4 regions of the Mesorhizobium marinum genome follow, and region 3 is predicted to be linked to each of the others. Evidence: predicted binding sites of a transcription regulator. Region 3 holds the regulator's gene; each other region holds the start of a gene.
What was found. Region 3 encodes LexA, which represses DNA repair genes until DNA is damaged. Its sites were predicted from a motif close to TGTTCNNNNTGTGTTCNG; they were not measured.
Positions count from the first base shown of each region.

Region 1: the regulator LexA is predicted to act here: its motif matches at 1,121-1,138, upstream of ABUE31_RS10060 (YifB family Mg chelatase-like AAA ATPase).
Region 2: the regulator LexA is predicted to act here: its motif matches at 4,118-4,135, upstream of ABUE31_RS12665 (cytoplasmic protein).
Region 4: the regulator LexA is predicted to act here: its motif matches at 4,813-4,830, upstream of ABUE31_RS10625 (ImuA family protein).

Region 1 is NZ_JBFOCI010000002.1:922,031-927,801, reverse strand. Features, by position in the region: gene gshB (glutathione synthase) at 77-1,018, shown strand; gene ABUE31_RS10060 (YifB family Mg chelatase-like AAA ATPase) at 1,228-2,757, shown strand; gene ABUE31_RS10055 (transglutaminase-like cysteine peptidase) at 2,839-3,468, opposite strand; gene ABUE31_RS10050 (polyhydroxyalkanoate depolymerase) at 3,624-4,895, opposite strand; gene ABUE31_RS10045 (DUF1330 domain-containing protein) at 5,046-5,339, opposite strand; gene pyrF (orotidine-5'-phosphate decarboxylase) at 5,360-5,771, opposite strand, start outside.
Region 2 is NZ_JBFOCI010000003.1:371,037-376,807, forward strand. Features, by position in the region: gene ABUE31_RS12640 (sensor histidine kinase) at 1-1,515, opposite strand, end outside; gene ABUE31_RS12645 (DUF5330 domain-containing protein) at 1,966-2,337, shown strand; gene ABUE31_RS12650 (SufE family protein) at 2,420-2,845, shown strand; gene ABUE31_RS12655 (DUF6456 domain-containing protein) at 2,867-3,637, opposite strand; gene ABUE31_RS12660 (helix-turn-helix domain-containing protein) at 3,637-4,059, opposite strand; gene ABUE31_RS12665 (cytoplasmic protein) at 4,271-4,594, shown strand; gene ABUE31_RS12670 (Ros/MucR family transcriptional regulator) at 4,633-5,058, opposite strand; gene mnhG (monovalent cation/H(+) antiporter subunit G) at 5,337-5,705, opposite strand; gene ABUE31_RS12680 (cation:proton antiporter) at 5,702-5,771, opposite strand, start outside.
Region 3 is NZ_JBFOCI010000008.1:19,891-25,661, reverse strand. Features, by position in the region: gene ABUE31_RS20585 (ComEC/Rec2 family competence protein) at 1-1,613, shown strand, start outside; gene lexA (transcriptional repressor LexA) at 1,607-2,326, opposite strand; gene ABUE31_RS20575 (molybdopterin molybdotransferase MoeA) at 2,435-3,643, opposite strand; gene moaC (cyclic pyranopterin monophosphate synthase MoaC) at 3,640-4,131, opposite strand; gene trpC (indole-3-glycerol phosphate synthase TrpC) at 4,140-4,952, opposite strand; gene trpD (anthranilate phosphoribosyltransferase) at 4,956-5,771, opposite strand, start outside.
Region 4 is NZ_JBFOCI010000002.1:1,037,764-1,043,534, forward strand. Features, by position in the region: gene ABUE31_RS10615 (error-prone DNA polymerase) at 1-2,329, opposite strand, end outside; gene ABUE31_RS10620 (Y-family DNA polymerase) at 2,326-3,837, opposite strand; gene ABUE31_RS10625 (ImuA family protein) at 3,830-4,792, opposite strand; gene ABUE31_RS10630 (metallopeptidase family protein) at 4,985-5,410, shown strand; gene ABUE31_RS10635 (DUF1737 domain-containing protein) at 5,404-5,610, opposite strand; gene ABUE31_RS10640 (DUF922 domain-containing Zn-dependent protease) at 5,703-5,771, opposite strand, start outside.

The DNA.
Region 1 (5,771 bases), on a different contig from region 3:
GTTGGCGGCCTGGCCCGATTGGCAGACGCCCCGCTCTTGCCTATATCGCAGACGACACCAACCGCCGGAGCATGCAATGCCGCTGAACATCGCCGTGCAGATGGACCATATTTCGACGGTGTCGATAGCGGGCGACACCAGCTTCGCGCTTTCGCTGGAGGCGCAGCGGCGCGGCCACCGGCTTTTCCACTACACGCCCGACCGCCTGTCGATGCTCGGCGGCAAGGTGTTCGCGCGGATCGAGGAAATGACGGTGCGCGACGATAAGGGCGATCACTTCACGCTCGGCGAGCCGGTGCGCACCGACCTGCAGGAGATGAACGTCGTCCTGCTCAGGCAGGACCCGCCCTTCGACATGAACTACATCACCACCACGCATATCCTGGAGCGCATCCATCCGAAGACGCTCGTGGTCAACGATCCTGTCTGGGTGCGCAACAGCCCGGAGAAGATCTTCGTCGCCGAGTTCCCCGACCTGATGCCCGAGACGCTGATCACCCGCGATCCGGCCGAAGTGGCGGCGTTCCGCAGGGAACACGGCGACATCATCATCAAGCCGCTCTACGGCAATGGCGGCGCCGGCATCTTCCATCTCAGGGATGACGACCGCAACCTCGCCTCGCTACTCGAGATGTTCGGCCAGATGTTCCGCGAGCCGTTCATCGTGCAGCGCTACCTCAAGGACGTCCGCAAGGGCGACAAGCGCATCATCCTGATCGAGGGCGAGCCCGTCGGCGCCATCAACCGCGTGCCGGCCGAGCACGATTCGCGCTCCAACATGCATGTCGGCGGCCGCGCCGAGAAGACCGAGTTGACGGAGCGGGAACGCGAAATCTGCGCACGCATCGGCCCGGCGCTCAGGCAGCGCGGCTTCGTGCTGGTCGGCATCGACGTGATCGGCGACTGGATGACCGAAATCAACGTGACGTCGCCGACAGGGGTGCGCGAGGTCCGTCGGTTCGGCGGCGCCGACATCGCGGCGCTGTTCTGGGACGCCGTGGAGGCGCGCAGGGCATAGCCGCCGGGCGGCTCAAACAGGCCGTCGCCCGTCCCGCTACGCGCCCGGTTTGTTCCGGCCTCGCAACCGGCCGCAACCTGGCTGCAGCCTGCGCTGCATGTTTGTTCCCTTCCTGTTCTTGCTTTATCCTAAAAAGCGTGCTTTGCTGACGTAAAGGTCATTTCCGTTGCGGGCAGCGGCTCCGCCATCGGACGATCCGGAGGGGCGGCATGGTTTCGCGCGTGCGCACGGTCGCGTTCCAGGGCATCGAGGCGGTGCCGGTGGACGTCCAGGTGATGATCGCCCCGGGGAAGGTCAACATCCACATCGTCGGCCTGCCGGACAAGGCGGTGGCCGAAAGCCGCGAGCGGGTGCAGGCGGCGCTGCATGCGTCGGGCCTGTCGATGCCGGCCAAGAAGGTCACCGTCAATCTCGCGCCGGCCGACCTTCCGAAGGAGGGCAGCCACTACGACCTGCCGATCGCGCTCGGCCTGATGGCCGCGCTCGGCGCGATTCCGGCCGACGCGCTGGCCGCCTATGTGGTGCTCGGCGAACTGTCGCTCGACGGCACCATCGCGCCGGTAGCCGGCGCGCTGCCGGCGGCCATCGGCGCTAACGCGCAGGGCAAGGGTCTGATCTGCCCGCACGCCTCCGGGCCCGAGGCGGCCTGGGCAGGGGCTGACATCGACATCCTGGCCCCACGCAGCCTGATCGCGATCGCCAACCATTTTCGGGGAACGCAGGTGCTGGCGCGGCCCGAGGCCAGCGTGCACGCGCCGGCCAGCGACCTGCCCGACCTCGCCGACATAAAGGGCCAGGAAAGCGCGCGGCGCGCACTCGAGGTGGCGGCGGCAGGCGGCCACAACCTGCTGATGATCGGTCCGCCGGGCTCCGGCAAGTCGATGCTCGCCCAGCGCCTGCCCTCCATCCTGCCGCGGCTGCAGCCGCAGGAACTGCTGGAAGTCTCGATGATCGCGTCGATGGCGGGCGAGCTTGCCGGCGGCAAGCTGACCGACCGGCGTCCGTTCCGCGCGCCGCATCATTCCGCGTCAATGGCCGCGCTTGTCGGCGGCGGCCTGCGCGCGCGGCCGGGCGAGGTCTCGCTTGCCCACAACGGCGTGCTGTTCCTCGACGAATTCCCGGAGTTCCCGCCGCAGGCGCTCGACGCGCTGCGACAGCCGCTGGAAACCGGCGAATGCATGATCGCGCGCGTCAACCACCGCATCGCCTATCCGGCGCGCATCCAGCTGGTCGCGGCGATGAACCCGTGCCGGTGCGGCATGGCGGGGGAACCCGGCTTCCGCTGCGCGCGCGGGCCGCGCTGCCAAGGCGACTACCAGGCGCGCATCTCGGGTCCGCTGCTCGACCGCATCGATCTGAGGATCGAGGCGCCGGCGGTCTCGGCCGGCGATCTGATCCGGCCCGGCCGCGCCGAGCCGAGCGCGGCAGTCGCGGCGCGTGTTCTGGCGGCGAGGCAGGCGCAGCAGGCACGACTCGGCCGCCTCGGCCTGTCGGCGACGACGAATGCGCATTGCCCGGCCGCGCTCATCGAGGAGATCGCCTCGCCCGATGCCGCCGGCCTGTCGCTGCTGCACGACGCCAGCGAGAAGCTCGGCTTCTCGGCGCGCGCCTACCACCGCGTGCTGCGCGTGGCGCGCACGCTTGCCGACCTCGACCAGTCCGAGAAGGTCGGACGCATCCACCTCGCCGAGGCGATTTCCTATCGCATCAACGCGGAGCGCATGGCGCAGGCAGCTTAGCCGCTTCACCGTCGGTGCGGACAGGGCATCGCGCCAGCGTCGGTCGTCGGCGGGGAGAAAGAGGGTGCGGCCGGAGCGCCGCTACCGGACCGAGCCGACGAGCGGCGCCGCCGGCTGGGCCTCGCGGATGGTCACCCAGCGGCCGGTATGGTTGGTCGCCTGCCGCTTCAGGAAGCGGTAGCCGGTCTGGTCCCAGAGGCGCACCGAGTCGGTCAGGTTGTCGAGCACGAAGTCGCCCTTGTCGGTGCGCACGGTCAGGACAACGTGGCCCTCGCCGTCGGGCTTTCGCACGACCGTGATAAGCAGGTTGGAGAGCGACAGCCCCTGCCGCATCAGGTCGCGCCGCTTCTCGAGCACATAGTCCTCGCAGTCGCCGACCTCGCCGGGATAGGCCCAGACTTCGTCCTTGCCGTAGATGTCGATGTCGTTCATCGGCCTGACGGCCGCGTTGACGCCGACATTCACGGCGACGATTTCCTTCCAAAGGGCGCCGCTCATATGCTCGGGTCCGGGATCGCGCAGCCGGATGTTGCACTCCACCGGATTGGCCTTGCAGAACTCGTAGTGGCCGATGGGCTGCGAGGTCAGGCCGCCAGTCTGCATGGGCTGCGACGCCGACGCAGGCGTCGCCAGCAGGGCGGCGACCAGCGCCGAACCTGCCGCAGCGATGAGGCGCTTTCGCGCCTGCCTCGTTCCCCGTGAGGTCGCCATCCGATCCCGGCCCGCCGTTTTTCCGTTTCTTAACGAAAGGTTAAGGGCGATCGTTCGGGACTGTCAATTCGATTGGCCGGCAGATTGCCGAGATGGTTACCGGCGCGCCCGGCATTGCGACCAATATGCAACAATGAGGCCACACACGCGCGTCTTCAGCCCTTGGCGGCCTTGCCGACCTTCGGCCGGGCGGCCGGCGCGCGCCCGTAGCTGGCGATGAAATCGACGATCCGCGGCACGATCTCCGCCCGGAAGCGGGAGCCGTTGAAGACGCCGTAGTGGCCGACCGCCGGCTGCACGTAGTGCACGCGCCGGTCGGCGGGGATGTTGACGCAGAGATCGTGCGCCGCCTCGGTCTGGCCCAGGCCCGAAATGTCGTCGTTCTCGCCTTCGATGGTCAGCAGCGCGGTGTTGCGGATCGCCTTCGGGTCCACCGCCGCGCGGCGATGCATCATCTCGCCCTTCGGCAGCGCGTGGCGGATGAAAACGGTATCGACCGTCTGCAGGTAGAATTCCGCCGTCAGGTCCATGACCGCGAGATACTCGTCGTAGAAGTCGCGGTGCTTGTCCGCGCCGTCGCCGTCGTTCTTCACGAGGTGCATGAAGAACTCCTTGTGCGCCGTGATGTGGCGGTCGAGGTTCATGCTCATGAAGCCGGACAGTTGCAGGAAGCCCGGATAGACGTCGCGGGTGAAGCCCGGCTCGGGCCACGGCACCTGCATGATGACGTTGTCGCGGAACCAGGCCATGCCCTTTTCCTCGGCAAGCAGGTTCACCGCCGTCGGGTTGCGCCGCGTGTCGATCGGCCCGCCCATCAGCGTCATGGTCGACGGGGCCGAACGATCGCCCCGCGCCTCCATCAGGGCGACGGCGGCAAGCACCGGCACGGAAGGCTGGCAGACCGCCATCACATGGGTGTCCGGCCCCAATTCGTGGAACATGTCGATGATGTAGTCGATGTAGTCGTCGAGGTCGAAGCGGCCTTCGCCGACCGGCACCATGCGCGCGTCGACCCAATCGGTGATGTAGACGTCCGCATGCGGAAGCATCGCCTCGACCGTGCCGCGCAGCAGCGTCGCATAGTGGCCCGACATCGGCGCGACGATAAGCAGCTTGGGATCCGGCCGGCGTCCGGCGGGCAGGTCGCGCTCGAAACGAATCAGGTTGCAGAACGACCGCGACCAGACCACCCGCTCCTTGACGGCGACCGTCTTCCAGTCGACCACGGTCTTCTCCCGGCCGAATTCCGGCTTGCCGTAGCGGCGCGTGGTGCGTTCGAAAAGCTCGGCGGCAGCGGCGACCGTCCGCCCGAACGGCGTGTGCGACACCGGGTTGAGCGGGTTCGAATAGAGCAGCCGCATGGCGTCGGCATAGGCTCGGAATGGCTGCACCGCCGCGTGGTTCAGTTCGTAGAGCTGGTAGAACAAATCAAACCCCGTTCCGACGGGTCACGCCCGCTGCCGCCCATTCTTAGGCAACGAAGTTAGCGATGTTCTGCTGCGATGCAATACGTAACGCGGCGTGAGCGCTTGGCCCAAACCGGGTCACGCGCAGAAAACTCTGCAATTTCAGACAGTTCAGTCGTCCATTCCCTCGACGAGAACCATTTCCGCATCCGCGAACTTGTGGCGGATTGCGCGGGCCGCCGTGTATTCGGGCGAGTGATAACAGTCATGCGCCGCCTGCAGCGACGGGAACTCGATCACGACGTTGCGCGCCCGGCCGCGTCCCTCGGTCGCCTCGTAGGCCCCGCCACGCGCCAGGAAGCGAGCGCCGTGCTTCTCGAAGGCGGGCACGGCGGCTGCCACGTAGTCCTTGTAGCCTTCGGCGTCCCTGACATCGACATGGGCGATCCAGTATCCTTTCGGCATGCTCTCCTCCCTTTGGCTCTTCAGGCCGCTTTCATCTCGGCCAGTATGGCCTCGGCGGCCGCGCGCCGGTCCGGCGCCTTGACGATCGGGCGCGCCACGACGAGATGGCTGGCGCCGGAGCGTATCGCGTCGGCCGGCGTCATCACCCGCTTCTGGTCGCCGCGCTCGGCGCCCGCCGGACGGATGCCGGGCGTCACCACGGCCATCTCCGGGCCGACGATCCTGCGCACGGCGGCGGCTTCGTCGGCCGAACAGACGACGCCGCCCATGCCGGCGGCAAGCGCCTGCTCGGCGCGGCGCAGGACCAGCGTGTGCGGATCGTATTCGTAGCCGGCGTCGATCAGGTCGCCCTCGTCCATCGAGGTCAGCACGGTGACGCCGAGCAGGCAGAGGCTAGACCCCCTGGCCGCGTCGACCGCCGCGCGCATCGCC
Region 2 (5,771 bases), on a different contig from region 3:
GCCGATCCGCGCCAGGTCCTCCTCGGGAATGCCGATGCCTGTATCGGATACCCAGAAGTGGAGCCGGGTGCCGATCCGCTTGGCGCCGACCGAGACCGCGCCGCCCTCCGGGGTGAACTTGATCGCGTTCGACACGAGGTTGATCAGCATCTGCTTCACCGCCCGCTTGTCGGCATGCACCTCGCCGATTTCGGCGGCAATGTCGGTGGTCAGCGTGAGCTTCCGATCCGACGCCTGCCGGGCGAGCATCGCCCTGCAGGTCTCGACCGCCTCGCTGAAGCGGAACGGTTCCGCATGGGTCGCGTGGGCGCCCGCTTCGAGACGCGACACGTCGAGGATCGAGTTGACGACCGAGAGCAGGTGGTTCCCCGACTCGCGGACCAGCCCTACATATTCCTTCTGCCGGGGGTCGGCGAAGCCGCCCGCCATTTCGTGCAGCAGCATGTCGGAGAAGCCGATGATCGAGTTCAGCGGCGTGCGCAGTTCGTGGCTGACGGCCGCCAGCATTCTCGTCTTGGCGAGTTCCCCGCGCATTGCCTTCTCGGCTTCCGCGGCGGTCGAGCCCTGCCCCGGCCGGTCTGAGGCGCGCAGCAACAGCGTGATCGTGCTGTCGTTTTCGGGGCGCGTCATTTCCACGTCGAAGGCGCGGAAGTCTTGCGCGGCGCTGCCAACCGCGCCCGGCACCCTGATCCGCGCGTCCACGCGGCGGTAGCCGCAGGCCTGCTTGAGGTCGGCCAGGGCGCAGAGATAGGCGACGCGGTCGGCGACGTGGAGACGGTCGAACAGGCCGCTCGACAGCAGAAGCTCAGGCGCGAGGCCGAGGATACGGCGCGACTGGGCGGATGCGTCCGTGATCTCGCCTGAAAGATCCATGTGCACGACGACGCCTTCAATGATCTCGTCGAGCGGACGTGGTCCCGTGCCGATTCCCTCGCCTGTCTCGTCGAGCCATGCGACGATACGCGGGACGGTCAGCGCCAGGTATGCGATCGGGATCAGCCAGTGGGCGGCGTTCGGGGCAGCCTCTCCCGCCAGCGACGCGGCAGATGGGAGCGCCGGCAGCGCCAGCGCCGCCAGGGCTGCCGCTGTCCCGGCCAGAGCGGCGGCCGACGAACGGCGGACCCACCAGGCCTCGAAGACGAACGCTCCGACAACCAGGGCTGCCGGCGACGCAATGCCTCCGGCCGCTCCGACAAGCGTGCCGAGCGCCGGCACACCGCAGAAGAGCAGCGCCAGCCCGGCAAGACAGGCCCGGCCGGTCGTTGCCACGCCGACCGCCGCCAGGAACGAAATCGCAAAGATTGAACCACCGACGATGAGCGTCGCCGAAACACCAACGCGCGGGGTGAGGAGGATAGCCGTCGCGGCGGCGATCAGGAACGGTGCGCCAAGCGCGACGCCGATCAGCCGGCGCTGGCGACGACGCTCCGCCGGGTCGCGCACGGCGCCGCTGACCAACCGGTCGCAACGCGCGGCGATGGCGTCAAGCAGTTCACCTGTTCTGGTCCCGGACAAACGCACTCGTGGCACCCGTACTCAGCCCGCTTTTGCAGGTCGGTTTGTTGGGTTCGAAATTCGCACCCAGCCTTTAAGGAATGAATAAAAGGCGGCATTGACGGCGCGTCCGCACCGGCGACAGGGCCCCCTGGAGGCCGCCGGAATGGAAGCGATTCCACCTATGGTAAACGGAGGCTTATCGGAAACGACGGGTGCGGGATGCGGGCACGCGCCGGCGGCAACGGCAAATCGCCTTTGAAATCAGCCCGTTGTTCGGTGAAGGAAGTCTTTCGGCGTCAAGTTGCATTCGCCTCGACTTTCTAGCGAACCCGATTCGCTAAAATTTGAATCGAATTTGCCTCGAATGGTATTCTCAGGCGCAAGCCGTCCTTTGGCTGTGTATGCCAGGGTGGCGCCATATCGAGACCCGCAGCGGCGAATGCGCGCCGGCGGGCAAGAGGACGGACTATGGGCTTCCTGATCCGAATGGCGTTCTGGTTTTCGCTGGTGCTGCTGGCGCTTCCGCTGGATCCGGCCGGGGAAAACGGCGCGACCGGGGTCAACCCGATCCAGGCTTTCTTCGCCGCCAAGGAGGCAGTCGACGACGTCGCCGGCATCTGCGAGCGCAAGCCGGGCGTCTGCGAGGTCGGCAAGGCTGCGATGCACACGATTGGCGTGCGCGCCCGCGAGGGAGCCCGCATCGCCTATGAAATGCTCGAGGACAACGGCGCCGGCAAGCCGGCGCCCGACGAGATCGGCGCGCTGATCGCGACCGGGGAAGCCGCACCGCTCGCTGCGACCGACGCCGGCGCGACCGGCAGCGTCACGCCGGTAAACTGAGCGCCCGCCTCCGCACGCCCGGCCCGCAGGCGCGCGCCACATTTTCCGTGACCTCGGCTGCTTGCGCGCCTATATCCGGCGCATGGCGACCATTGAGACGATCCGCGACGACTTTTCCTTCCTCGACGAGTGGGAAGATCGGTATCGCTATGTCATCGACCTGGGCGCCGCCCTGCCCGCCTTCCCCGACGCCGGGCGCATCGACGCCAACAAGGTGCCCGGCTGCGTCAGCCAGGTCTGGCTGACGACCAAGGTCGGCACAGGCGTCGACCCGGTCATCGACTTCCAGGGCGACTCCGACGCGCATATCGTGCGCGGCCTTGTCGCAATCATGCTGGCGCTGTTTTCCGGACGCCAGGCCAGCAGGATCGTCGCCACCGACGCCGAGGCGCTGCTCAGGGAACTCGGCCTCGACGAGCATTTGTCGCCACAGCGCGCCAACGGCTTGCGTTCGATGATCAAGCGCATCAAGCGCGACGCAGAAGCCGCCCTGAAGCAAACAGCCTGATCGTCTCAGCGGATCGGCGCGTCAGCCGATCGACGGTCGGTAGTCAGTCGCGCCCCAATGCAGCATGCGCGGTCGGCCCGGGACGGTCGCCGGGTCGTAGTGGCGGGCGAGCGCGCCAAGCGCGGTCTTCAGAACGACCTTTGCCGACCGGACCGGCCAGCCACGTTCCATCTCCACAGTCTCCATTCCCTTCAGGAAGCAGCAAATGTCGATCAGAACGCCCGCCAGTTCCGGACCGACCGCGCCGATCGCCTTGTCGACGCGGATGCGCGCGGCAAGCGCTGCTTCGGTCAGTTCGGCGACGCCGCCGTCTCTGCGGCCCGACGAAACGGTGGCGACCCAGTTCGCGCCCAGCCTTGGCATGATCTGGCCGCGCGTATAGTCGGCGCGCAGCCTCTCGCCGGCCTGGAATTCGGCGGCCGTCAGAAACGGGGCGCCTGACCGATCCTTGCGCCGCACCAGTTGGCTAAGCGGCGATTCCGACCAGTTCACGACAACCGTGCGGGGGCCGTCGTCCGTCTGGATCGTCACCGCGCCGACATCGCGACTTGCCGCGGCGGCGCCCGCCTGCGCCGCTGCAAGTGCGATTCTACCGCCTGCGGTTCGCAAAATGCCTTCGCGCACCATCGCCGCCAGCTGCCGCCTGTCGGCCGACACCGTCCCGCGGTCGCCAGCGTCGAGCAGCACCCTGTCCCGCGCCGCGGAATCGGCAAGCCTCGCCTCGCCCTGCGACAGGAAACGCAGGAGCCGGCGTCTCGCACTGTCGCCCTGCGCCTTTGCAGATGCCGCCATCATGCCCTCGCCCGGCAGCCGAATGCGGCCAGCGCGACGCGCTCGGTCATCGTGATGATGCGGTCGAACTCTTCGTCGTCGCGGAGGTCTTCGATCAACTGGCAGGCATGCAGGACCGTGGTGCGGTCGCGGCCGAATGCCTTTCCGATGTCGGCCATGTTGAGCCTGAGGATGACATGCGCGACATACATCGCCACCTGCCTGACCCTGGATACGCCGAGGCAGGACCGTCCCGGCTTGCGCAGATCCCGGCCTGACACGTTGAACAAGGCGGCGGCGATGTCGATCATCGCCTCGCACAGTTCGAGCGTCCGCTCCTCGCGGCGTCCCGATCCGCCGGTCACGGCCTCCTCGACAACTTCCCGCCAAGGCGATGCATCTGCACCGGAAACCTCGCGCTTCTTGATGGATGTAGGCTGCACGGAACTTTTCCCCCTCGTCATGATAGGAATAAGTTCTTATACCGGGAAGACATCTCCTGTGAACAAATAATGAACGATTGAAAAGTGCTCTTCTAGTATTCCTTTGATTCCATACGGCTTTTTTCTACCTCGCGCCAAAATCGCCCGTGACTTTGTCCACGCTTGGTCCGCCCCCCGCATAGTCGATGCCCTACTCGAAAGGGATCGAACGATGTCGCAGGCGCTTCGCGAGGAAATATCGACCTTCATGTCCGTCCGGGAGGCGCGGCACGCCGACGCCCGCCAGTTGGCGGCGCTGCAGATCGCCTGTCATGTCGATCTGGCGGAGGCCCTGCGCGCGGACCCGTCGACGCGGGCGCGGATCGCCCTTCGCCTGCAGCGGTTGATCGAACGCGAGCGCCAGCGCGGAATGCGCCGGCACTGGAGCTACGATCTCAATCGCCACATCGCGCTGAAGCAGGCGCTGGACCGGCTGCACTCCATGGCGCCCGAGGCTGCATCCGGAAAGCAAACGGCGCCATACGGCGCCGCTTGAAGCTCAACAGTGAACAGAACCGGACGAAGAACGCCGGTCTATCTCGACTTCTTCTTGCGGCCGAGGCCCATCTTCTTCGCGAGCAACGAACGTGCCGCGGCATAATTCGGCGCAACCATGGGATAGCTGGGATCGAGCGCCCACTTCTCGCGATACTGGTCCGGCGTCATGCCATAGTGGGTCATCAGGTGACGCTTCAGCGACTTGAACTTCTTGCCGTCTTCCAGGCACACGATGTAGTCGTCGTGAACCGACCGCTTCGGGTTCACGGCCGGCTTCTGCTTGTCCGCGGGCGGCTGCTCAGTGCTTCCGCCGATCCGCCCGAGCGCTGCATGCACATCGGCGATCAGATTGGGAAGGTCGCCCGCCGGTACCGGGTTGTTGCTGACATAGGCCGCCACCACATCCGCGGTCAGCTCGATCAGCATTTCGCTGTTTCTAACGGGTTGCTCGGAGATATCCATGTTTTTCAGGCCCCAACTTGAACTGTCTGCTTGATAGCCCCTTTGATACATGCTCGGGGCCGCGCGCGATTTTTGTTGCGCAGGCTCAACCCTACGATTCGCGTCATAGACCGTTATGAAACGACCTACAATCCACGTCAATTGGATAGTTGGTTAATATTGTCCGATCGGTCTTGGTTTTCCTGTATAGCGACGCTAGTTTTGGGCGCTTACTGGAATTCTTGGGCACTTTCTTGAGTTCTGCGCAATTGACGTGGCGTAAATAGGAATAAATTTCTCTATTTGGCCTTTTCGGGACCTGAATCCGCGGCATCAGGCGACGCAGAGAGATCATCGCGCACGGACTGGGCCCACAGCGGATAACCGGCGCCATGCGCAGCCTTGGCCAGCAGGTGCGAAGAAATGGGCACCGTGAGCACGAAGAACGCGATGCCCGCCAGGGCCCTCAGGGAAATGGCAGGATCGTTGGCATGGACCGCGAGAGCCAGCAGAACCACGCAAGACCCGAGCGTTCCCGCCTTGGAGGCCGCATGCATGCGGGTGTAGAGGTCGGGCAGGCGCAGCAGTCCGATCGACGCCGTCAGGCTGAAGGCGGAGCCGATCAGGATGAGCACTGCTGCGAGATAGTCTTGAACGAGTGTGATCACGTCCGGTTCTCCGGTCGCTCATGGTCGTCCGTCGCCTTTCGACTCGCAACGAAACGCGCAAAGGCG
Region 3 (5,771 bases):
GCCATATCGGCGGAGCGGAAGGCGAGATCGCGGCGGCGCTGGTAGTGGGGGTGCGGGCCGGCATTCCCGAAGACGTCAACGAGGCGCTGCGCAAGGCCGGGATCTACCACATCATCTCGATCTCCGGCCTGCACATGGCGCTGGTCGCCGGCTCGATCATGTGGATGCTGCGCTCGGGCTTTGCGCTTTTCCCCGATTTCGCGTCGCGCCACGCAGTCAAGAAATACGCGGCGGCGCTGGCTCTGATCGGCCTTGCCGGCTACCTGTTCATTTCCGGCGCCGAGGTGGCGGCGCAGCGGAGCTTCATCATGATCGCCGTCATGCTTGCCGCTGTCCTGCTCGACAGGGCCGCGCTCACGCTGCGCAACCTCGCCATCGCGGCGATCATCGTCATCGCGCTGTCGCCGCACGAAGTGGTCGGGCCGAGTTTCCAGATGTCGTTTGCGGCGACCGTCGCGCTGGTCGGCGTCTACGCGGCGTGGTCGGACTGGCGCACCGAGCGGCCGGCGGGTCCGCCGCTCGCGCGTTCGCTGCCGGTTCGGTTGCTGCGCGCGGTCCTGCTCGGCTTTGCCGGACTTGCGGTGACCTCGATTGCCGCCGGCGGCGCGACGGCGATCTACGCCGCGTGGCATTTCCAGCAGATGCCGTCGCTTGGCCTGTTCACCAATCTCGCCGCGATGCCGATCGTCTCCTTCGTGGTCATGCCGTTCGCGGTGCTCGGCTCGCTTGCCATGCCGTTCGGGCTCGACGGACCGTTCTTCCAGGTGATGGGGATAGGGCTCGCCTGGACGGTCGCCATCGCTCAGTGGTTCGCGGAGCGTTCGCCGAGCGACATCGTGGGGCTTGTGCCGGCGTCCGCCGTGGCGGTGCTGACCGTCGCGCTTCTGGTCGCCACGGTGTTCTCGACATGGCTCCGACTAGCGGCCGTTCCGATCGCGGCCGCCGGCTTCTTCCTGCTCATCGAGCGCCCGGAGCCGGACCTGTTCGCCTCCGAAGACGGCCGGCTCGTCGGCCTCGGGATCGGCGACGGCATAGCCGTCAACCGAGCACGGCCCAGCCAGTTCACCGCCGACAACTGGAGGCGTGCGCTGCAGGCCGACGCGGTCGTCAGGCCTGAGGGCAGGCAGCAACGCAGCGCCGCCCAGAGTGCAGATGCGACCGGGGACGGAACCGGGGCAGCCAAGAACCTGGACGGTGCTGCCGGGTTCGTCTGCGGAGACGGGCTTTGCCTTGCCCGCCACCCGGCCGGCGCGACGGTCGCCCATGCGCTCGACACGCAAGCCGCGACCGACGCCTGCGCCGTTGCCGAGGTGATCGTGATCGAGGATGCGACCGCGGCAAACGCCTGCCGGTGGAGCGACGCGCTCGTCGTCACCGGCCGCGATCTTGCCGTTGGTGGAAGCGCCGCAATCGTCCTGTCGGACGACGCTCCGGCCGAAATCCGCTTCGCCATCGCCACACCCTACCGGCCCTGGCACGACCAGCGCCGGTTCTCACGCGCCGCGCGCGGACTGCCGCCCTACCGAAGGCCGGCGGCCGAAACCCGAAAGCCCGACGCCAAGCCGAGTGGGCCAGCGCGGAGCGCGGTCGGGCAGGATGAAACCGGTCAGTAGCGGCGGATCAGGCCGACGAGCTTGCCCTGAACCTTGATGCGGTCGGGGCCGAAGATGCGGGTCTCGTAAGCCGGGTTCGCGGCCTCCAGCGCGATCGAGGCGCCCTTGCGCCTGAAGCGCTTCAAGGTCGCCTCCTCGTCGTCGACAAGCGCCACGACGATTTCACCGGGATTGGCGGTCGAGGAATTCTTGATGATGACCGTGTCGCCGTCGAAGATGCCGGCCTCGATCATCGAATCGCCCTTCACCTCGAGCGCATAGTGCTCGCCGCCGGACAGCATCTCGGGCGGAACCGCGATGGAATGCGTCTTGTGCTGGATGGCGTCGATCGGCACGCCCGCCGCGATGCGGCCCATGACCGGGATGGCGACGGACGAGCCGGCGTCGTCGTCATTGCTCGCCATGCGTGACCGCGCCGGCTCCGGCTGGCCGCGTCCCAGGCTTCCCTGGATGACGCTCGGCGAGAACTTCTTCGCCGCGTTCAGGCCGGGCGCGATGGAATCGGGGAGACGCAGCACTTCCAGTGCGCGTGCGCGATTGGGCAGGCGGCGAATGAAGCCACGCTCCTCAAGCGCGGTGATCAGCCGGTGGATGCCCGACTTCGACGCAAGGTCCAGAGCTTCCTTCATTTCGTCGAAGGACGGCGGGATGCCCGATTCCTTCAGCCGCTCATGAATGAACAGGAGAAGCTCGTGTTGCTTGCGCGTCAGCATTGGCGTTTCCCCCGGGAATCAAGCCTCAAACAAAACCAGAACAAACACTATCTGTTCCAGTTGTGTTCCGCAACTGTTTAAAGTTTAATGAATTCGTTGACGATTTGTTCAGCGTAACCGGAGGAGCCGGCACGGCGCACCGGCCTCGACGGCTGGCGCAAAGGGCGCGCGCACGATCAGGCCGCCGGCGTCGGAAAGCAGCCGCAGCATCGAGGAGTCCTGGACATCGAAGGGCGTCGCCAAGAGGCCGGCGGCCGTATGCTCGACCCTTGCGCGGACGTAATCCTGGCGCTGGTCGTTCGCCGCCATCGGTGCGCCGAGAACCGCGTCGACCGTCTGGTCGTCATGCTGTCGGCCGCCGAGCCTCGCCAGGAGCGGTTTGAGGAAGAGTTGCGAGCAGACGAGGCTGGCCACCGGGTTGCCGGGCAGCCCGATGCAGCGTGTCGCACCGAGGCGTCCTGACATCAGCGGCTTGCCGGGGCGCATCGCGATCTTCCAGAAGCCGAGTTCCATCCCGAAGCCGACGAGCGCCGCCTGTACCAGGTCGTGGTCGCCCACCGACGCGCCGCCAAGCGTGACGATAACGTCCGCGCCGGCATCCAGCGCCTGCTGCAGCAGCGCCGAAATTGCCTCGATGCGGTCGGGCGCGATGCCCAAATCGAGCACGCGCGCGCCGGATTGCCTGGCGATCGCGGCGACGCCATAGGCGTTGGAGGCGATGATCTGGTCGGCGGCGGGGGTGCTGCCGGGCGGGACGAGTTCGTCGCCCGTGGCGATAATGGCGACCAGCGGTTGCTTCACGACCGGAAGGGAAGGGTGGTTCGCCGAAGCGGCCAGCGAGAGGGCGGCGGCGTCGAGCAGGCGCCCGGCGTCGAGCAGGACTTCACCCTCGGTGAAGTCGAGGCCGCGGCGACGGATGTGGCGACCGGCGGCGACCGTCTCAAGTACCTCGATCACGTCGCCGCCGAGCGACTTGACGTTTTCCTGGATGGCGATCGTGTCGGCGCCTTCGGGGACGGGCGCGCCCGTGAAGATGCGGACGGCCTGGCGTTCGCCGACCGCGCCCGCGAAGCGGCGGCCGGCGGGCGCGTCGCCGATCACCGTCAGGCGCGAGGGAACATGCGCCACGTCGGCGGCGCGCACGGCGTAGCCGTCCATGGCGGAGGCGTCGAAGGGCGGCTGCGTGCGCAGCGCCTTGACCGGGGCGGCAAGCACGCGCCCGCCGGCCTCGGCGAGCGGCACCGTCTCGGCAGCCAGCGGGGCGGCGCCCTCGAGCATGCGCGCCAGCGCATGGTCGACGGGAAGCAGTCCGCTCATTCCGGTTTCCCTCGGTCGGCCTTGAAGTCGCCGGACTTGCCGCCGGTCTTCTCGACGACCCTGATGCCGGAGACCACCATGCCGCGATCGACCGCCTTGGCCATGTCGTAGATGGTGAGGCAGGCGACGGAAGCGGCGGTCAACGCTTCCATCTCGACGCCGGTCTTGCCGGTCACGCGCGCCAGCGCGGTGACGCGCAGACCGGGCAGGGCCTCGTCCGGTACGATGTCGACCGCAACCTTGGTCAGCAGCAGCGGATGACAGAGCGGGATCAGTTCGTGCGTCCGCTTGGCAGCCATGATGCCGGCGATGCGGGCCGCGCCCAGCACGTCGCCCTTCTTGGCGTTTCCCTCGAGGATGGTTTTCAGCGTCGAGGGCTGCATCGTCACGGCCCCCTCGGCAACCGCCGTGCGCTCGGTCTCGTCCTTGCCGCCGACGTCGACCATGTCGGCCTTGCCGTCGGCGCCGAGATGGGTGAGGCGGGCCATCGTCGCGACTAGGCCCGAACGTGTGAGGGAGCGCCGCGCAGCAGCGCCTGCGTCGCAGCGGTCACGTCCGCCTGGCGCATCAGGCTTTCGCCGACCAGGAACGTGCCGATGCCGGCGCGCGCGAGCCGCAGGCAGTCGTCATGGGTGAAAATGCCGCTTTCGCCGACCAGCAGCCGGTCGTCCGGCACCATCCTGGCCAGGCGCTCCGAGGTTTCGAGCGTGGTCTCGAAGGTGCGCAGGTTGCGGTTGTTGACGCCAACAAGCCTCGACGACAGCTTCAGCGCGCGCTCGGTCTCCGCCTCGTCGTGCACCTCGATCAGCGCGTCCATGCCGAGTTCGTGGGCTGTGTCCTCGAGCGCCCTGGCGTCGTCATCGCCGACGCTGGCCATGATGATGAGGATGGCGTCGGCACCCCAGGCGCGCGCTTCGAACACCTGATAGGGCTCGAACATGAAATCCTTGCGCAGGGCAGGCAGCGAAACGGCCGCGCGCGCCGCGGTCAGGAATTCGGGCGCGCCCTGGAACGAAGGCGCGTCGGTCAGCACCGACAGGCATGCCGCGCCGCCCAGTTCATAGGCGCACGCCAGCGCCGGCGGATCGAAGTCGGCGCGGATCAGTCCCTTCGACGGGCTCGCCTTCTTGATCTCGGCGATCAGCGCGAAATCGCCGGCGGCGCGCTTTTTCTCCAGCGCGGCCAGGAAGCCGCGCGGACGGCTTGCATCGCCAACCCTGGCCTTCAGTTCGGCGAGTGGCAGGCGCGCCTTCGCGGCCGCGATCTCCTCGCGCTTGTAGTGCTCGATCTTGTTGAGGATGTCGGCCATGGGTCAGCCGTTGGAAGCGGCGACGAGCCGGTCGAGCACGCCGGCAGCCTTGCCGCTGTCGATCGCGGTGGCGGCCTGCGCCACCCCGTCCTCAATCGACTGCGCCTTGCCGGCGACGACCAGGCCGGCGCCGGCGTTCATCAGCACGGTGTCGCGATAGGCTCCGGGCGCGCCTTCGAGCAAGCGCCGAAGGGCGGCTGCGTTGAACGCCGCGTCGCCGCCGCGCAGATCGTCCCTGGCGTGGCGCGCCAGGCCGACGGCCTCGGGCGTCAGCGTAAACGCGCGCACGGTCCCGTCAGCCAGTTCCGCGACCTGCGTCTCGCCGGTCGCGGTGATCTCGTCGTAACCGTCGCCATGCGCCACCCAGGCGCGCTCGGCGCCGAGCGCCTTCAGCGTATGCGCGACGGGCTCGATCCACTCGGGCGCGAAGACGCCGACCATCTGCCTTTTCACGCCGGCCGGATTGGAGAGCGGGCCGAGCAGGTTGAAGATCGTGCGCGTGCCGAGCTCGGCCCGCGTCGGGCCGACATGCCGCATCGCGGGGTGGTGGGACGGCGCGAACATGAAGCCGACGCCGGCCTCCGCGATGCAACGGGCGATCGCTTCCGGGGCAAGGTCGATCCTGACGCCGAGCGCCGTCAGGACGTCGGCGGCGCCGGTCTGCGAGGACAGCCCGCGGTTGCCGTGCTTGGCGACCGGGACGCCGGCGCCGGCGATGACGAAGGCGGACGCGGTGGAGATGTTCACGCTGTGGGAACCGTCGCCGCCTGTGCCGACGATATCGATCGCGCCGGCCGGTGCGTCGACCCGCAGCATCTT
Region 4 (5,771 bases), on a different contig from region 3:
GGGAGTTGAGGATCGCGGCGCAGAAGACGTCGGGATAGAAGGCCTTGAACCAGCAGGAGGCATAGACGAGCAGCGCGAAGGAGGCGGCGTGGCTTTCGGGAAAGCCGTATTCGCCAAACCCCTCGATCTGCCTGAAGCAGCGGTTTGCGAATTCTTCGGGGTAGCCCTTCGCGACCATGCCCCGGATCATCCTGTCGCGATAAAGGTGGATGGTTCCGTTGCGCCTGAACGTGGCCATGGCGCGGCGCAGCTTGTCCGCCTCGCTCGGGGAAAACCCGCCGATGTCGATGGCGATCTTCATCGCCTGCTCCTGGAAGAGGGGAACGCCCAGGGTGCGGCTCAGGATCGCTTCGAGCTCGGGCTTGAAATATTCGACTTTTTCCAACCCCATGCGCCGGCGCAGATAGGGATGCACCATGTCGCCCTGGATCGGGCCCGGCCGGACGATGGCAACCTCGATGACGAGGTCGTAGAAACGCTTCGGCTTCAGGCGGGGCAGCATCGACATCTGCGCGCGCGACTCGATCTGGAAGACGCCGAGCGTGTCGGCGCGGCAGATCATGTCGTAGACTTCGGTTTGTTCCGCCGGGAGCGCTGCAAGAGAGGCTATGGGCTCGCCGCCTTCATTGCATGCATCGTAATGCTGCTTCAGGAGATCGAAGCAACGCCGCAGGCAGGACAGCATGCCGAGCGCCAGGATGTCGACCTTGAGGATGCCGACCGCGTCGAGATCGTCCTTGTCCCACTCGACCATCTTGCGTTCGTCCATCGCTGTCTTGACGATGGGCACGATCTCGTCGAGCCGGTCCCTGGTGATCACGAAGCCGCCGACATGCTGGGAGAGGTGGCGCGGGAAGCCGAGGATCTCGTTGGCCCGCGCGATGACGTGGCCGGTGCGCGGATCGGCCTGGTCGAGGCCTCCGGCCTTGGCCTCCTTTTCGCCGAGGGAGGAGGACCACCAGCCCCAGATCGAGCCCGACATGGCGCTGCGGATATCGTCCGACAGGCCCATCGCCTTGGCCACTTCGCGCAGCGCAGACCGGCCGCGATAGCTGATGACGGCAGCGGCGAGCGCGGTGCGCTTTTCGCTGTATTTCTCGTAGATGTACTTGATGATCTCGTCGCGCCGCTCGTGCTCGAAATCGACGTCGATGTCGGGCGGCTCGTCGCGTTCGACGGACACGAAGCGCTCGAACAGCACCTCGCTGCGTTCGGGGTCCACGTCGGTGATGCCGAGGCAGAAGCAGATCGCGGAGTTGGCGGCGGAACCGCGCCCCTGGCACAGAACGCCGATCGTCTTCGAATGGCGGACGATGTCGTGCACGGTGAGGAAGTAGCGTGCGTATTTCTTAAGGGCGACGATCGCCAGTTCGTGCCGCAGCAGGCCGCACACTTTTCCGGGCACGCCCCCCGGATACCTGGCTGCGGCGCCCTCCCATGCCAGCCGCTCCAGTTCGACCTGCGGGTCGACGCCTTCGGCCGTGGTTTCCTCGGGATAGTTGTGCTTGAGTTCGTCGAGGGAGAATTTCAGTTCGCCGGCGAAACGGATCGTCTCGGCGAGCGCTTCCGGGTGGTTCCGGAACAGGCGCGCCATCTCCGCCGGCGCCTTCATGTGCCGTTCGGCATTTGCGCAGAGCTCGAAGCCGGCGTCGGATACCGGAACGGCGAGCCGGATCGCGGTGAGCACGTCCTGCAGCGGCCGTCGCCCGGGGGCATGATAGAGCACGTCGCTGGTCGCCATCAGCCGCATGCCGGCCGCCCCGGCGAGGGCCGCCGCCTGCTCCAGCCTCAGAGGGTCGTTGCCGCAATAGGCTGGCGCCACGGCGAGGCGGATGTTCTTGTAGAAACGGTCGACGAGGCCATGCAGGAGGGCGAGGGTCTCGTCGGGACCGGCATCGAGATCAGGCAAAACGGCGAGCGACATGTCGTCGCCCCACTCATCGAGGTCGCTCCGGTAGAGGAGCGGCGCGCCCTTCGGGCTGTCGTCGCGCAGGTTCGCCTGCGTCAGGAGCCGGCACAGATTGCCCCAGCCCTTGCGGTCCCGGGGGTAGGCGAGCACGTCGGGCGTGCCGTCTGCAAAGACCAGCCGGCTGCCCGGGTGGTAGGGAAAGGCGACGGGCGTACCGCCGGGGCCGGTCGCAACCGCCTTCGACTGGCTCCAGGCCCGCACCACGCCGGCCACCGTGTTGCGGTCGGCCAGTCCCATGCCGGCCAGCCCCAGGCCGAAGGCGCCCAGCACGAGTTCCTCCGGCATCGAAGCGCCGCGCAGGAACGAAAAGCTCGACTGGACACCGAATTCGACATAGGGCGGGACCGCAGGCGCGTTCATGCCGAGACGCCCTGCAGGTACCAGCACGGAACGGCGTCCGTCTTGCCGTAGAGGCCCTCGCGGAAGAGCCAGTAGCGGCGGCCGTCCGCGTCCTCGACGCGGAAATAGTCTCGGGTCAGCCGCGCCGTCCCGGCGTCCTCGGCCGCCTGTCTTCCGGCTTTCCTGCGGTCCTTCCCTCCGTCCCCTGCGATGTCCGCCGCAGCCTCGGCTGCGGGCTGCAGCCACCATTCGGGCGCGATGCGCTCGGGGCCTTCGGCGCGTGCCACGCGGTGCATGGCGCGGCGCCAGCGGAACGTGAGCGGCGGCCCTTCCGGGATTTCCGTCACCGGCACGTCGATCGGCTCGGGACGGGAAAACAGTCGCAACGGGCGTTCCGGCGCCCGGCGGGAGGGATAGTCGTCGTTTTCCCGCGGAACGGCCGGCGCCTTGCGTTCCGGCGGTCCGCCGTCGGCAGGGACGAGGGATGCGGCGCGTTCGGGCAGATGGCTGTCGACGAGAAGCGGCATCAGCATCGCAGCCCGGCCGAGACGGGCGCGCACCCGGTCGGAAAAAAGCGCGACGTCTTCGTCCGCCGCGGCCGCCTTGCCGTCGAGATCGGCCTGCGGCGTGTCGAGCGCCGCCGTCTCGAACGCCGAAAGACGCACGAGATCGAAGCCGTATCCGGGCTCGAGCGCCGCGCCGAGCGCGGCCAGCCTTTCGTGGAAGAGCCGGCCGACCGGAACCGGCTCGCGCAAAGGCAGCGATGCGCGGGCCGCAATGCGCGACACCGCGCCATCGACCCGGAAAAGCAGCAGTTCGAACAGCCGCGCACCCTCGCCGCGCCGTTCGAAGTCCTGCTTCAGGCTTGTGGCGAGCTTGGGTATCAGCTGTTCGATGTCCTCGACGAGGCCGATCGGCTCGGCGAGATGCCGCTCGACCGAAAGGGCGGGAACGGGCAGGCGCGGGGAGACGGCTTCCTCGACCTCGCCCAGCGCCTGGTCGAGCCGCAGGAGCAGCATGGCGCCGAAGCGGCGGGCGAGCGGCGCGCGCGGCGCGGCCATGACGGAGCCGACCGTGCGCAAGCCGACGCTTTCGAGGCTGGCGATCGTTTTCGGCTCGAGCCTCAGGACGAAAAGCGGAAGGTCTTCCAGAAAGGATCGTTCGTCGCCGTCCTCCAGGGTCTTTCCGGGAAGCGAGAAATGCGCCGCCGCCCAGGCCGTGCCGGGTGTCCCGGCAAGCCCGGCCCGCGTGCGGAAACCCTGTTCGAAGAAACTGGCGAGGATGCCGTCGAGCAAGGCTTCCTCGCCGCCGAAGAGATGTGCGCAGCCCGTGATGTCGAGGAACAGGCCGTCCGTTCCGTCGAACGCCACAAGCGGCGTGTAGCGGTCGCACCAGTCGGCCAGGGCCTCGAGCAGCCTGCGGTCCGCCGCCGGGTCCTCCGCGACGATCTCGATCGCCGGATACATGGCGCGCGCGTCGGCGATGCCCATGCCGACCTTCAGCCTGAGGCGCTCGGCTTCCTCATCCAGCGCGGCGATGCGCTGGGTGTTGTTTTCCTGGCGGCTGACGACCAGCGGCGGCCGGCCCTGGCGCGGGAGCGAACGCCAGGAGCGTCCCAGCCGCTGCCGCAGCAGGCGCTCGGTGCTCAGATGCGGGAACCACAGGGACAGGATTCTCCGCCGCTCTTTCCTGAAGGGCGCGTGCATGGCTGTTCCATTCCAATGTGAACAAGGCGGGTGGAGCGGTTCGGTTCTTGCTGATCTCGACCTCGAATGCGGGCGGGCCGATCGAGCGGGCGAGAGGCTTTCCAAGGATACGGCGCAGGCTGGCGGGGGCGGATTTCACGATGAGCCGGAAGGGCGCCGCGGTCGGTTCCGGCCGCGCCGTCTGGCGCAGCAGGAACAGCGGGTGGCCGGCGTCGCGGGCGCGGCGATGCAGCCGGCGCGTCGCCGTGAGATCGAGATGGGCGGAAGCGCCGCGGGTCTCCAGGAGCACGGCCGAGAAGCCATCGAGCGCGGCGGCCTGCTCGGCGATCCATAGCGCATCCGCCAGCTTCTCCGCCTGCGCGACCAGGAGGCGGGAGGCATCGACGCCGTAGAGGAACCGGAGGCCGGGCGGATAGGGAAAGCCCGCCTCGCGAAAGCTTTCGGCCATGCCGACCCACAGAAGCGGCGCCTGTCGCGCCTCGAGGACAAGCCGGAGGAGGGCCAGCGCGAAGCCGGCGGCGGCGCCCGCGTCGCGGGTTTTTGGCGCATGAATCTCGGTGAGTCCCGTCGCAGGCACGCCGCCGCCCAGCGCCGCGTCGAACCGCGCAGCGCCGGTAGGGAGGAGGCCGCCTGCCGGAATGATCGACCCGTGGCGGCGCGCAAGATCGACGTCTTCCGGTCCCGCCTGACCGAGCCGTTCGGCGAGGCGGCCTTCGATCTTCGCGATCCGGTGGCGCAAGGACGAAATGGTTTCCCGCGCCAAGGCTGACGTGGCCATGACGTTGTCTCGTTCGAAAATGTTCCTGTTATGTTCTTATAGATTCCAGAGCCGGCGGGAGGAGTCAAGCGGAGTCCGAAAAGAATTTATTCCTCTTCTCGCATGTCTGCCGGACCGGGTGTTTTCCTTATTCGCCGAACAGCCTCGAAACGGCGGGGACGAACGGCTATATGCTCCCGCAAAGGAAAAAGAATGGCCCGAATCTACCAGACCCGTTCATGGCACGACCAGCTATCGCCCTCGATGGGGGAGATGGAACTGCTCGCGCTCGAAGCCTATGCGCACCTTCCCGAGCAGTTCCGCTCGATGACCGGCGAAATCGTCATCCAGGTCGCCGAGTTCCCCACCGACGAGATCATGGACGACCTCTCGCTGGAGACGCCCTTCGACCTGCTCGGCCTGTTCGAGGGGCGCGGCATCGCCGAACGCTGGAACCCGCAGACGGGCGAGGGCCCCAACCGGGTGACGCTCTACCGCCGTGCCATCCTCGACTACTGGGCGGAGAACGAGGAGACGCTCGGCGCGATCGTCACGCATGTCCTGATCCACGAGATCGGCCACCACTTCGGCCTCTCGGACGACGACATGGAACGGATCGAGGAAAGCGCCGATCAGTAGTCCGACAGCGCGATCCCCGGATCGTAGTCGATACCGTCGACATCCTTCACCACCGCCTGGCCGCAACGCATGGATTTCGTCTCGCCGTCGAAGGCGTAGGTGGGCGAACCGTAGAGGTGCCAGCCCTTGTTCAGCGCCGCGGTGATCTTGTGGCAGAAGGTGGAATCGTCGGGGCCGCTCAGAAATCGGTAAAGCCGCATGGCCATGTCTCCTTCGCCGCTGCACGGAGAAGATAGCCGGTCCAATCGTTTCGCCGCAATCGCAGGCCGAAGGCCGGCCCCGCCCGCGCGACCTAGCCGCCGTTGACGAGGTTCAGAACGAGCTGGTGCACGGCGCCGCCATTGCTCAACTCGGCGCGGTC